2 linked regions of the Azospira inquinata genome follow. The protein of the gene in region 1 interacts with the protein of each later gene in a pairwise test. Links are inferred from orthologs where the notes say so. Each region holds a gene or a part of one and is shown in the gene's direction. Other genes may lie near its edges.

What was found. Proteins that work in one complex are often made in the same cells at the same time.
Region 2: the proteins of Azoinq_RS09910 (region 1) and mobA interact in binary tests that used the Escherichia coli proteins (3 or more experiments, as listed by UniProt). The link is inferred for Azospira inquinata from one-to-one orthologs.

What each region holds. Positions count from the first base shown.
Region 1 is NZ_CP064782.1:2,157,648-2,161,457, forward strand. What follows is about bases 1-2,994. They hold Azoinq_RS09910 (molybdopterin molybdotransferase MoeA), read left to right. Parts: upstream 1-890; coding sequence 891-2,099; downstream 2,100-2,994. Other genes in these bases: narI (respiratory nitrate reductase subunit gamma), read left to right, coding at 1-183; mobB (molybdopterin-guanine dinucleotide biosynthesis protein B), read left to right, coding at 344-904; moaD (molybdopterin converting factor subunit 1), read left to right, coding at 2,109-2,360; moaE (molybdopterin synthase catalytic subunit MoaE), read left to right, coding at 2,368-2,829. Also shown: Azoinq_RS09925 (ParB/RepB/Spo0J family partition protein), read right to left, coding at 3,164-3,810. UniProt on the Escherichia coli protein: Catalyzes the insertion of molybdate into adenylated molybdopterin with the concomitant release of AMP.
Region 2 is NZ_CP064782.1:2,809,255-2,812,400, reverse strand. What follows is about bases 409-3,146. They hold mobA (molybdenum cofactor guanylyltransferase MobA), read left to right. Parts: upstream 409-1,328; coding sequence 1,329-1,964; downstream 1,965-3,146. Other genes in these bases: Azoinq_RS12770 (EAL and HDOD domain-containing protein), read left to right, coding at 2,099-3,146; mgtA (magnesium-translocating P-type ATPase), read left to right, coding at 409-1,245. Also shown: more of mgtA, read left to right, coding at 1-408. UniProt on the Escherichia coli protein: Transfers a GMP moiety from GTP to Mo-molybdopterin (Mo-MPT) cofactor (Moco or molybdenum cofactor) to form Mo-molybdopterin guanine dinucleotide (Mo-MGD) cofactor.

The sequences.
Region 1 (3,810 bases):
ACCTTCCGGGGCGACGCCCCCCTGTGCATCGAAGAAGCTTCCCCCATCTTCAAGCTGCACCTGTTCATGGGCATGAGCCTCTTCATCATCTTTCCCTTCTCCCGTCTGGTCCACGTCTGGAGCGGCTTCGGTTCGGTCACTTACCTGGGGCGCCGCTGGCAGCTGGTGCGGCCCCGGCGCTAAACCCCCGACGCCGGTTTAACCCGTGCCGTCCCGTGCCCCCCACAAGGCGGGGCGGCTTTTTCCCAGCGTCAGGGCGCCCCTCGCCTTGACGCTTTTTTTTCTTCCGGGGAAAGTGGCAGGCCGCCAGGCCCCTTTCCCCTTGATGCCCGGAGATTCCCCCATGCCCCTTCCCCGCCCGTCTTCCCCGCCTCCCGTGTTCGGCTTTACGGGCAGCAGCGGCTCGGGCAAGACCACCCTGGTGGAGCAGGTGGTGCCCCTGCTGGTGGCCCAGGGGCTGTCCCTGGCCCTGATCAAGCACGCCCACCACGGCTTCGACATGGATCAGCCGGGCAAGGATTCCTACCGTCACCGGGCGGCGGGCTGCGCCCAGGTGCTGGTGACCAGCGACCGGCGCTGGGCCCTGCTGCGGGAATTGGGAGCGGCCCCCGAGCCCACCCTGGCGGAGCACCTGGCCCGGCTGGAGCCCTGCGATCTGGTCCTGGTGGAAGGGTATAAGCAAGAACCCATACCCAAAATAGAGGTCTATCGGGCAGCCAATGGCAAGCCGCCCCTGTATCCTGACCACCCGGGAATTCTGGCTGTGGCCAGTGATATTCCCCCACCCGGGCTGGCCGATCAGGGCCTACCCTGGCTGGATTTGAACCAACCGGCGGCCGTAGCGGCCTTTGTCCTGGACTACCTGGACCGCCACGGCTCGAGGAACCCCCATGCTCAAATTTGAAGACGCCCTGGCCCAACTGCTGGCCGCCGCCCAGCCCCTGACCCAGGTGGAAACCGTGGATACCGCTGCCGCCCATGGCCGGGTGCTGGCCCAAGATTTGGTTTCCCCCCTGGATGTGCCGCCCCTGGATAACTCGGCGGTGGATGGTTACGCCCTGCGGGTGGGGGAGGTGACCGTTGCCGGCACCCGCCTGCCCGTCAGCCAGCGTATTCCGGCGGGCAGCGTGGGAACTCCCCTGGCGCCGGGCAGCGCCGCCCGGATTTTTACCGGCGCCCCCGTGCCCCCCGGGGCGGATGGGGTGGTGATGCAGGAGCTGTGCAGCCACGAGGGGGAAGGGGTGGTGATTAACCACCTGCCCAAGCTGGGGGAAAACATTCGCCGGGCCGGGGAAGACGTGGCCCGGGGCGGCCCCCTGCTGGCCGCCGGTAGCCGTTTGCGGCCCCAGGATGTGGCCTTTGCCGCCTCCGTGGGCCTGGCCCAGATTCCCGTTTTCCGCCCCCTGCGGGTCGCCGTCTTCTTTACCGGGGACGAGCTGCGTATGCCCGGGGAGCCCCTGGTCCCGGGCACCATCTACAACACCAACCGCTTTGCCCTGGTGGCCCTGCTGCAACGCCTGGGCTGTGAGGTGCGGGATCTGGGCCAGGTGCCGGACGATCTGGAGGCCACCCGGGCGGCCCTGCGCCGGGGCGCGGCGGAGAGCGACGTGATTCTGACCAGCGGCGGCGTTTCCGTGGGGGAAGAAGACCATGTGAAGGCGGCGGTGCGGGCGGAAGGTCGCCTGGATTTGTGGCAAATCGGCATTAAGCCGGGCAAGCCCCTGGCCTTCGGGCAGGTACGCAGGGAAGACGGCGGGGCGGTGGATTTCATTGGCCTGCCGGGCAATCCGGTGTCCGCCTTTGTCACCTTCCTGGTCCTGGTGCGGCCCTTCCTGCTGCGCCGCCAGGGGGCGGCCCGGGTGACCCCGGTGGCCTATCGGCTTCTGGCCGCCGATGCCTGGCTGAAGGGGGACCGGCGCCGGGAATTCCTGCGGGCCACCCTGAACGAAGATGGGGCCGTATCCATTTATCCCCATCAGGGCTCCGGGGTCATGGCCTCCAATGTCCATGGGGATGGCCTGCTGGATATACCGCCCCAGACCCTGGTGCAGCAGGGGGACTGGGTGCGCTTCCTGCCGTTTTCCGAATTGCTGAACTGAGGAGGCGCCATGGTGACCGTGCTTTATTTCGCCGGCCTGCGGGAAAACCTGGGGGTGGATCGGGAAAGTCTGGTCCTGCCGGAGGGTGTGGCCGACCTGGGCGCCCTGCGCCGCTGGCTGGCCGCCAGGGGCGGAGAGTGGGAGCGGCTGGAAACCACCCCCAATCTCCGTTTTGCCGTCAATCAGACCATGGCCCGGGCCGCCACCCCGGTGGCAGACGGGGATGAAGTGGCCTTTTTCCCCCCCGTGACCGGAGGCTGAGGCGGCCATGACCATATCCGTGCAGACGGAGGATTTCGACCTGGGCCAAGAGGTGACTGACCTCCGTGGCGACGACCCGGGTATCGGGGCCGTGGCCAGCTTTGTGGGCCTGGTGCGGGACATGAACCAGGGCCAAACGGACATCGGAGAAATGTTCCTGGAACACTACCCGGGCATGACGGAAAAGGCCCTGGCTGACATCGAGGTCCAGGCCCGGGCCCGCTGGGACCTGCGCGGTGTGCGGGTAGTGCATCGGGTCGGCCGTCTGGCGCCCAAGGATCAGATCGTGCTGGTGGCCGTGGCCGCCGTGCATCGGGGCGACGCCTTCCAGGCCTGCGAATTCATTATGGATTACCTGAAAACCCAGGCCCCTTTCTGGAAGCGGGAACAAACCCGGGACGGGGCCCGCTGGGTGGAAGCCAAGGCGGACGACGAGGCAGCAGCCCAGCGCTGGGCCGGGGCCGACTGAGGCGGGGGTGGCCGGGGGTTGGCGGGCAAACTGCTGATCGCCAGAAGCCAGAAGCCAGAAGCCAGAAGCCAGAAGCCAGAGCCAGAGCCAGAGCCAGAGCCAGAGCCAGAGCCAGGCGGCAGGCGGCAGGCGGCAGGCGGCAGGCGGCAGGCGGCAGCGGGCCCCTCCTCAAGGGCCGGGCTTCCGCCCGTAATCCCGGGGCGCCGCCCCAGTTCCAGGTTCTGAGGCTCACCCATGAACAATCTACCGGGAAATTCCCCTTTGGGCAGGACGGGCCCCTGAGTCGTCAGGGCCCCGCCGTTTCTTCCCAGCTACCGCTTGAAATGCCCCTTACTTAGCCCTGCTTGGTGGCCAGGAATTCGTCCACCAGCCGGGCCAGCACCGTTTCCGGGTCTTCCTCTTCCAGGCCCAGAAGCTCGGCCACCAGCTTGATCTTGCCCGGATTGAGCCGGGCGTGGGGAGCGGCTGTCGGGTCCGGGGAGGTCTCGCCTTCCCCGGGCAGGTCTTCCCAGGGGGCCACGCCAGCAGGCACGGCGGTGGGCTGGGGCGCCGCTGACGCAGCTTCCTGGGCTGGGGCCGGGGCGGCCTCCGGTGCCGGGGCTTCCGCCTTGCGGTTGCGGCCGGAAGCGGCGGAGAGTTCTTCTTCCACCACCTTCTTGGACAGCTTTTCCCCATCGGACAGGTGTTCGATGAGGGATTCGGCCTTGGCTTCGTTTTTCCGGGCCAGCTTTTCCAGCTTGACGGCGGCGCCGGTGCTGGAAATTTTGCCTGCGTCCAGGAGGGCCGTGACCTTTTCCGACAGATTTGCCGCCGCCGTGGCCTGGGCTAGCCAGGTGCCGGTGCGGCCGAAATACTGGGCCGCCTCTTCCGTATTGGGGAAGCGGGCGGCGATGGTGTGCAGGGCGGTGGCCATATCCCGGGCCTCCAGGGCGGCCCGCACCCCGATCCCCAGATTTTCGAAGACCTGGACATCCAGGGCTT
Region 2 (3,146 bases), 650 kb from region 1 along the record:
GAGGAAACGGAAACCCTGACCCCGGAACTCCTGGCCCAGCTCCGGGCCGTCACCGCCGACCTGAACGAGGACGGCCTGCGGGTGGTGGCCGTGGCCGGTCGAGAACTGCCCCCCACCCAGGACACCTACGGGGTGGCGGATGAAAAGGAGCTGGAACTCCTGGGATACATCGCCTTCCTGGACCCCCCCAAGGAAACCACCGCCCCTGCCATCACCGCCCTGAACGACCACGGGGTAGCGGTCAAGGTGCTCACCGGGGACAACGAGCTGGTCACCAGCAAAATCTGCCGGGAAGTGGATATGCCCATTACCGGCATTCTCCTGGGGGCCGAAGTGGAAGACCTGGATGACCAGGCCCTGGGCCTGCGGGCGGAGCAAGCCAATGTTTTCGCCAAACTCACCCCGGCCCACAAGGAACGCATTGTCCGGGCCCTGCGCCAACGGGGCCACGTGGTGGGCTTCATGGGAGACGGCATCAACGACGCCCCGGCCCTGCGGGCGGCGGACATCGGCATTTCCGTGGATACGGCGGTGGATATCGCCAAGGAAGCGGCGGACATCATTCTCCTGGAAAAGAGCCTGATGGTCCTGGAAGAAGGGGTGGTGGAAGGGCGCAAGACCTTCGCCAATATGCTCAAGTACATCAAGATGACCGCCAGTTCCAACTTCGGCAACGTCTTTTCCGTCCTGGTGGCCAGCGCCTTCCTGCCCTTCCTGCCCATGCTGCCCCTCCAGCTCCTGGTGCAGAACCTGCTCTATGACTTCTCCCAGGTGGCCATTCCCTTCGACAATGTGGACCCGGAACAGGTGGCCCGGCCCCAGCACTGGAACCCCACGGACCTGGGCCGCTTCATGGCCTTTTTCGGGCCGGTGAGCTCGGTGTTCGACATTCTCACCTTTGCCCTCATGTGGTTCGCCTTCGGCGCCAACGGGCCGGAACACCAAAGCCTGTTCCAATCCGGCTGGTTCGTGGAAGGCCTCCTCTCCCAAACCCTGATCGTGCACATGATCCGCACCCGGCGCATTCCCTTCCTGCAAAGCCGGGCGGGCTGGCCCCTGCTGTTGGCCACCCTGGCCATCATGATCCTGGGCATTGTCATGGTCATGGGCCCCTATGCCCACTACTTCAAGCTGGAAGCCCTGCCCCTGGCCTACTTCGGCGCCCTGGCCGCCATTTTGCTGGGCTATATGGGCCTCACCCAGTGGATGAAAGGCTTCTACAGCCGCCGCTACGGCTGGCAATAAACCCATAGCGTCCCGCCGCCCCGCTCCCCCCAGGCGCGGGGTGGCGGCTTGCCAAGGGCAGCCGCTTCAGGCCTACTAGCCCCATGACCGCCCCCGCTTCCCCGCCAGCTCCCCCCTTTCCCCCTGCCCCCCTAAACCAACCGATCTGGGGCGTGGTCCTGGCCGGAGGCCTGGGGCGTCGTTACGGCGGGGCGGACAAGGGACTCCAATGTCTGGGGGGTGTGCCCCTGGCCCGGCGGGTGGCCCTAACCCTGGCGCCTCAGGTCAGCGCCCTGGCCATCAACGCCAACCGGCATCCGGACATCTACGGGGCCTGGGGCTACCCGGTTTTTGGCGACCAGCGCCCGGATTATCCCGGCCCCCTGGCCGGACTGCTGGAAGCCCTGGGCCGCTCCCCCTACCCCTGGGTGGCCGCCGCCCCCTGCGACACCCCCTTTCTGCCTCCGGATCTGGTGGCCCGTCTGGCCCAGGCCTTGGCGGAAAACCCGGGAGAGGTGGCGGCGGTCCGCAGCGGCGGCCGGGAGCATCCCCTCTGCTGCCTCTGCTCCACCACCCTGGCCGCCCCCCTGGGGGCCTATCTGGATGGGGGGGGCCAGCGGGTGTTGGCCTGGCTGGCCAGCCGGGCTACCCGCTGGGTGGAATTTCCCGACCCGGAGAATTTCCGCAATCTGAATACCCCGGCGGACCTGGCGGCTGCGGACCTGGGCAAGGGGCAGTAAAAGCCTAACGGCATAGCCAGGAAGCCCGCCATCAGGCCCCCGGGCCCCGGAAATTGGCCCAGCATAAGCATAAAGGCTGGCACCCGTCCGGGAAACGGCTACAATCCTAGCTCTTAGTATTAGAACTTACGGCCATGATCGTTCCCTACCCTTTTCTGCGTCCTTTGCTGAACGTGAATCTGGCCTGGGCCGGCGTGGACCTGGCGCTTTTTCCTGAAGATTTCCCCGATGGGGAACTGGCCGCCACGGGCATCACCCACCTGGCCCAACACAATCGCAGCCTGCCCCACCCCCTCACCCTGCCCTGGCTGATGCCCGGGGATCGGGAAATCTACGCCCGCAATTCCATCGCCACCCAACTGCCGGTGGAACAGCTCATCCTCACCCTGCCGGACGGGGATCTGGACCAGGATCTGAGCTTTCTCCGCCATCCGGGTTTCCGTATCGCCGCCCAGGCGGACAGCAACGCCACCCTGAATCACCTGATCCAGCGCAAGGCGGACTGGGCCGTGCTGGACGCCCGCCAGGCCCGTGACCAGGTCTCCCCCCTGGAACTGGCCCGGGCCAAGGAAGCGGGGCTGGTGCTGGTGGCCCGTCAGGTGCGCAACAACGATCTGCTGGCCTGGTGCGGTGCCCGGGGCTTCAACCTGGTCAGCAACGAATTTCTCTTCCGTCCGGACGAGGTGGACGGCACGGTGCCGGACCCGGCCAAGCTGCGGCTCCTGAAAATTCTCTCCCTCATCGTCCAGGACGCGGATACCCGGGAACTGGAAGAACTGTTCAAGCAGGAAGCCAAGCTTTCCTACAACCTGCTGCGTCTGGTGAATTCCGTTTCCCTGGGGGTAACCACCCGCATTTCCAGCTTCGGCCAGGCCATCACCCTCCTGGGCCGGCGCCAGCTGCAACGCTGGCTGCAACTGCTCATCTACGCCCACCAGTTCAGCGAAGAGCAACAGCCCAACCCCCTCATGCAACAGGCCGCCCTGCGGGGCGCCCTGATGGAGCGGCTGGCCATGGCTGCCGCCCCGGATAAGGCGGAGGACCGGGATTTCCGGGACTGCGCCTACATGGTGGGGGCCTTCTCCCTGCTCAACATTCTCCTGCACCTATCCATGAGCGACATTCTCGCCGCCCTGCCCCTCACCGACGAGGTCCAGGGCGCCCTGGCCGCCCACGCCGGCC